DNA from 2 places in the Leptolyngbya boryana PCC 6306 genome. Region 2 is predicted to be linked to the other one. Evidence: predicted binding sites of a transcription regulator. Region 2 holds the regulator's gene; the other holds the start of a gene.

Region 1 (3,418 bases), 2.7 Mb from region 2:
CGATTCGGAATTTCAAGTCTCGAAAAGCGCCTGTACGAACATGTTGACAGGCCGAGCGTCGCTCATAGTTACACGACAGCCTGACCGCCAATGCGATCGCACCTTTACTATTGTTACTCAAGTTGAGCCTAATGACACATTGAATCTCGAACTTTTGCGGGTTCATGCGTCTCGGAAGTCTGAAGTTAAGCTATAGTGCGAGGACAGATTTGAGACGGAATCGTGATGAGAAGGCTGAAACAATTCGCGGGCTTGGTTATATTGTGTCTGATGTTAATCAGTTGCTCTTTGCCAGTGCAGGCAGATAGCAAGATTGATCCAAAATTTGAAGAACAAGTCCTGCAAGTGATTCGCAAAAATCCCCAGGCAATTCTGGATTCGGTGCAAGCTTATCAACGCGAACAACAACAAGAACAACAACAAGTTCAACAGTCGTTTCTCCGCGATCTCCAGCAGAATCCAAAATCGGTGATCGCTCAGTCTCCCACGAAAGGCAACGGTCAGGCTGTCTTGGTGGAGTTTTCTGATTTTCAATGTCCTTACTGCCAAGCAGCAGCAGGCACGGTGAGCCAGTTTGTAGACAAGTACAAAGATCGCGTCACTCTGGTTTATAAACATTTGCCGCTGACGAGTATTCATGATCAAGCCCTACCGGCAGCAAAAGCGGCTTGGGCGGCTCAGCAACAGGGCAAATTCTGGCAATATCATGATGCTTTGTTTGCGCAGCAGAAACAGCTGAATGAGGCGATTTATCCAGAGATTGCCAAGACTCTGGGGTTGGATGTGGCGAAGTTTAATCGCGATCGCGCGTCTCAAGCGGCAGAAACCACGATTGAAAAAGATCTTCAACTTGCAGAACAGCTTGGAATTTCTGGTACTCCGTTCTTTGCCATGAATGGTCGTGCATTTTCAGGGGCAGTCGATCTTGCTACCTTAGAGAAAAACTTAAACCAAGCACAGTAAGGAAAGGAACGGTTATGAAAGGATGGATGGCTTGGCTTTGTGCGGCTCCAATTGCGGTTTTGATGACGACCGCCGCAATGGCTCAATCGACTCGCTCCTATGCGCCAATCCCGCTGGCCCCTGGAAAAGAGATTAACGATCGCTTAACGGATGCCGATATTCCCACCGGGCAAGGCAATTTCGCACGCGATTATGTGGTGACTTTGCAGGCGGGAGAACAAGTGGCGATCGATTTGTCTTCGGATAGTTTTGATACGATCGTCACGCTGATGACCTCACAAGGGACAACCGTTGCCGAGAATGATGATGGTCCAGATGGGACAACGAATTCGCTCTTATTTACTCGCATCACGCGCAATGCGAATTACATCGTTCGAGTCAAAGCTTTCGGAGAAACGGCGGGCGGCCCCTTTAAGTTGAAATTGACTCGGCTGAAACCCGTTCAATAAATATAAAGGCGATCCAGATTCGGATCGCCTTCACAGCGAAGCAAGCCTTCTGAGTGTTTCAAAAACTCGGAAGGTTCGTGTTTTTAAACCGCTTCAAAGTTCTTTTCGCCGGTACGAATCCGAACTACTTGTTCAACAGGTGTGATAAAGATCTTCCCGTCCCCGATTTCTCCGGTTCGAGCCGCCACAATGATTTTGTCAACCACCATGTCTACTTGATCATCTTCCACCACAATTTCAATTTTGAGCTTCTGTAAAAACTCAACCGTATATTCAGAACCGCGATACCGTTCGGTCTGACCTTTCTGCCGTCCAAAGCCTCGGACTTCAGAAACCGTCATTCCCACGATTCCAGCATTGACTAATGCAATTTTGACTTCGTCGAGTTTAAATGGGCGAACAATCGCTTCAACCTTTTTCAAGCGCTTACACTCCTTAATCGTGATCTCTATAATTCGGGCATGAGACTATCTATCATTTCTGGTGAAGAGAATTTTGTAACGATCGCTACCGATCATTACCCGCCTCGCCGATTGTAATAGTATTTTTGAGTGTCGCATGAGCCACTCAAAATCGGAATTCATCAGTTGTAATTCGTAATTTCGGGTTGCTATTGGTTACATTCGAGAATTTATTTTGATGAAGGACTCAGCAAAGGACGCACCAGCAAGAAGCCAGCGCCGAAAGCAGTCACGACGATCAAAGCGATGACTAAGCCCAACATCCAACCGCTGAGTTCAAAATGAGTGTCTTGTTCTGGCTTAATTTTGCGCCGGGGCTTGCTATCTTCTTCGATTACCAGCTTCTCTTCAGGAAATTCGAGACTCGATGGAACGGGTTCTGGTTTGGGAGCAACGGGGATGCGGGGTGGCATGACCGGGATTTGGAAGGATGCAGCTTCGACTTCGGGCATCAAGTCGAGACGAGGTGCGGGTGGTGCAGCAGGATTAATTCCCGGCATTGCATTGGAGACTTGGCGGAGTTGGAGTGCTGCTTGTACCGTGCGTTCAATTTCTTGCCGCAATTGCTGATTCTGTTTTGCCAATTGCTGGTTTTGAATCTTCATGGCTTCCACCGAGTTCTTTGTAGCTTGAAGCTCAGCAATCACCTCGCGGTAGACTGAAATCGGTACAGAAGGGGCATATCCGGTTGCAGGAGCTTGAGGCGGCAAATTGATCGATCGATTAGGTGTTTTCTGCATCATGGGGTTCATAACAGCGAGAGTAATCTGACAAAACAGCGAGAAATTGTGATGCCCTCAGAATAGCTGCAATTGAATCAAGCAACGCATTTTTAGTCAAGATTTTTTCAAAAAGAAACGATTTTGTGAACGAATTTCGGGGATTGCGGAGATCAAGTACTCAAAAAACTTGAGACGCGATCGTGCCTCCGTGCAAATTCGATTGCTAAGATCAGTCAGTTCATTCAATTTCATAGGCTATGACGCAAGCGCAAGACCATCCCGAAGTAAAGTATGGCGAACGCCTGATCGAAGAGGGAAGTCTAATTACTTTCCCGAATCCTAGACCCGGACGGCGTTACACGATCAATATTACGCTGCCAGAGTTTACCTGTAAGTGTCCGTTTTCTGGCTATCCCGATTTTGCGACGATCTATGTGAGCTATGTTCCGGATCAGCGCGTCGTCGAACTGAAAGCAATTAAGCTGTATATCAATAGTTATCGCGATCGCTATATTTCTCACGAAGAAGCGGCGAATCAAATTCTAGATGACATTGTGGCAGCGTGTGATCCGTTAGAAATCTCGATTAAGGCGGACTACACGCCCCGAGGAAATGTGCATACCGTAGTAGAAGTGACGCATACGAAGGTATAAGTAGAATGCGGTTCGCTAACCGTCCAGAATTCTCGCTGAGCGTCTGAACTCGTTCTTCTTGATAGGGTGAGCGCAAAAAAATCCGTGTTCTGTCTTGTTCTAGCTTGCAGTTTAGGAGCGAGACAGAACCGATTCAGATCCTAAACTAACTTGAGCAGTAACTACTGGCT
Region 2 (3,418 bases):
CATCGGTAATGACTAAAATGGTTTCTCCAGTTTTGCTCTGCCCTGTGGCTTTGCGGCGAAAATAATCTTCGGTGGCATCCCGCAACACTGCTGCCAGATTGGTCGAGCCAACCGGATCGTTTTCCATAAAAATCTGTGCGACTTTGCTCGCCGTCACATTTTCGTACCGTCTGAATCGGCTAGAAAACGTATAAACCGTAATACCATCGGGATCAAACTGCTCGCATTTGCGCGCCAGTGCCAGCGTTGATTCTTGGGCTGCTTCCCAACGACTGCCGCCCCCAATTTGATCATTGGTAGACATACTGCCACTTTTATCCAAAATCAAGGTGTAGTCTCGATTTTGCAAAGTTTCAAAATTGGGCACGGCACATCTCCTATCGTCTAATTGCTATCCAGCACTGGGCTTCGATCCCGTCATCCCCATAATTTCGTAGCCTGCATCGACGTAGATCACCTGACCCGTGATCCCGCTTGATAAGTCACTACAGAGAAATGCTGCGGTATTCCCGACTTCGATCTGCGTCACAGTTCGACGTAACGGCGCAACTTCTTCAACGTGGTGAATCATATCGAGAATGCCACCGACTGCCGAGGAAGCCAATGTCCGAATCGGACCTGCTGAAATCGCATTGACTCGAATATTGTTCTGCCCTAACTCATTTGCGAGGTAGCGCACGTTCATTTCCAATGCTGCCTTGGCAATTCCCATGACGTTATAGTTCGGGATGACTTTCACACCACCGAGGTAAGTCAGCGTCACGATACTACCGCCTTCGCTCATTAGAGGTTTTGCGGCTCCAGCTAGTTGCACCAGCGAGTAAGAACTGATATCCAACGCCAGCGAATAACCCGCGCGCGACGTTTTGGAGAAATCGCCGGATAAATCATCTTTGCTAGCAAATGCGAGACAGTGGATCAGAATATCCAACTTGCCCCATTTGTCTTTCACGGTATTGAATGCGCTCTCAATCTGTGCGTCATCTTGCACGTTCAACGGCAAGAACAAACTGGGATTGAGCGGCTCGGTCAAGTCGGCAACTTTCTTTTCCGCTTTGCCGGTTGCATCCGGTAGATAGGTGATGCCAATATTTGCGCCTGCTTTGTGTAGCTGCTGAGCGATGCCCCATGCGATCGAGCGGTTGTTCGCGATTCCCGTTACAAGTGCGTTCTTTCCAGTCAGGTCTAGCATGGTCTTCTACCGTGTAAAGCATTTATGAGGATAGCAGAAAGGGATCCCTCTCGAACTGCTCTTCGCTGACGCGATCGTCCCAAGCTTGGCGGATCGAGGATCGAATTGCGTCATTTCTCAGTTCGGTTTTTCTGCCAGCGAATCCTCTCTGATTCTGGTTCGGAATCCTTCATGATTCCTTAATGCCTCGTCCTAGAATATTCGTGCTTTCACGGTATGATCTGTGGAAATTATTGGGTCTGCCCAGAAGATTCCAGTAGATCGACTCGAAATTGCGCCTTCTTCTTAGAGAATTTACTGAGTTTTCTGAAGATCAAAGCGAAATTGTAGTTTACGACACTAAAACAGATCATAGACTCAGTTTTAGTGGTCTAAAGTCATCGATTGCTTACATAGACTGTTAGACTTCCCAGCTTCACTCGATACGACAAGGAAAGAAATGGTAGTGACCAAGGATAAACCGCTTGCAGCGATGTTTCGTCAGATTGGAGGGGGAGCATATCCTCCTGTTGTAGAGACGTTTGAACGCGGTAAGACCATCTTCTTTCCGGGCGATCCGGCGGAGCGGGTCTACTTTCTCGTCAAGGGTGCGGTTAAACTCTCACGGGTGTACGAGGCAGGAGAAGAAATTACCGTCGCGCTGCTGCGAGAAAACAGCGTGTTCGGGGTGCTTTCTCTGATCACAGGACAACGTGCCGATCGCTTTTATCACGCAGTTGCCTTCACCCCTGTCGAATTGCTGTCTGTTCCGATCGAACAAGTTGAAAAAGCGCTCAAAGACAATCCCGAACTCTCAATGCTGATGCTGAAAGGCTTGTCGTCGAGAATCTTACAAACTGAAATGATGATTGAAACGCTGGCGCACCGAGATATGGGATCGCGTCTTGTGAGTTTCCTCCTGATTCTGTGTCGTGACTTTGGTGTGCCCTCACAAGAGGGGATCATGATTGATCTCAAACTGTCTCACCAAGCGATCGCTGAAGCAATCGGCTCGACTCGCGTCACAGTCACCCGCTTACTGGGAGATTTGCGTCAGGACAAAATGATCTCAATTCACAAGAAAAAAATAACCGTTCATAATCCGGTAACGCTTAGTCAACAATTTACCTAATTCGATTAGAATTCAGTCCTGAGTGACTCACGCGAATCATAGAGCGAGCAGTCATAATGAAAGGCAAAGTCTGAAAGTGCCCTTAGAGTGCAGTATGTCTAGGGGTTTGTGGGAGCGTCATGTCCGATGTCGGGCTAATTCTAATTTTGGTGGTGTTGGTGTTAGGAGGGGTGATCGCGACAGTCGGCGATCGCTTAGGAACGCGCGTGGGAAAAGCCCGCCTCAGCTTGTTCAATCTCCGTCCCAAACAAACAGCAGTTGTCGTGACGATTTTGACGGGCACGCTGATTTCTGCCTCTACGTTAGGCGTTTTACTGCTTGCGAGCCGCACCTTTCGAGAGATGGTGTTGAACTTCGGGCGAATTCAAGCCGACTTGCGGGCGACAAATCGCGACCTCGATAAAGTCACGGCTGATCTCAAAACCACAGATCAGCGAAAAGCTGAGGTTGAGAAAGATCTAGAGCAAGCGCGATCGGAACGTGCCCAAATTGAGGAATATCTCAAGCGCCTCAATGCCAATCTTCAAGTTTCAGTCGCTCGACAACGAGAAACCGATGCCCAACTTCGCAGGACAGAAGCGCAGCGAGATCTCACCCGCAATCAGCTAGAAACAGTTTCTCAGCAAGCACTTTCGCTCCGCAACGAAATCAATCAGCTGGAATCTGAGCAGCAGGCGTTAATTGAACAACGGGATCAGGTGAAAGCCCAAATTGCGGAACGAGATGCGCAAATTGCGGAACGAACTGCCCTGATTGAAAAGCGCGATCGCGAAATTAATGAGCGCGATCAAGTCATTGCTCAACGCGAAGCAGAATTGAAAACCCTGGAACAGCAGAGAGCTTTTCTCGTGGCAGCCGTTCAGCAAATTCAGCAAGATGTGGAACAGATTCGCCGAGGTGATCTGGCAATTTTTCGGACACAAGTGCTGTCTTCAGGCGTTGTGCGCGTCGTCGAACAAGGTGGAGCCAAAGCAGCAGTCGATCAATTACTGCAATTGGCAAATCAGACCGCGATCGAGTCGCTTCGCCTGGGGCAGAACAATCAGCAAATTGTGCAAATCCCGATTGCGGAAGTGCAAAACCTCATTCAGCAAATTCAAGATGGTAAAGATTAT

What was found. The regulator NtcA, encoded in region 2, controls nitrogen genes in cyanobacteria. The targets are predictions, from matches to a motif close to TTTGTANNNNNNNNTACAAA.
Region 1: LEPBO_RS0112625 (P-II family nitrogen regulator) is a predicted target of NtcA. The motif match lies at 1,907-1,926, and genes of this name have one in related genera.

The regions. Positions count from the first base shown of each region.
Region 1 covers NZ_KB731324.1:2,524,922-2,528,339, reverse strand. Annotated here, with positions in the region: gene LEPBO_RS0112635 (DsbA family protein) at 271-963, shown strand; gene LEPBO_RS0112630 (PPC domain-containing protein) at 978-1,412, shown strand; gene LEPBO_RS0112625 (P-II family nitrogen regulator) at 1,496-1,834, opposite strand; gene LEPBO_RS0112620 (hypothetical protein) at 2,044-2,616, opposite strand; gene queF (preQ(1) synthase) at 2,853-3,248, shown strand.
Region 2 covers NZ_KB731324.1:5,219,876-5,223,293, forward strand. Annotated here, with positions in the region: gene LEPBO_RS0126065 (vWA domain-containing protein) at 1-367, opposite strand, end outside; gene fabI (enoyl-ACP reductase FabI) at 392-1,192, opposite strand; gene ntcA (global nitrogen regulator NtcA) at 1,632-2,303, shown strand; gene LEPBO_RS0126080 (DUF3084 domain-containing protein) at 2,423-3,418, shown strand, end outside.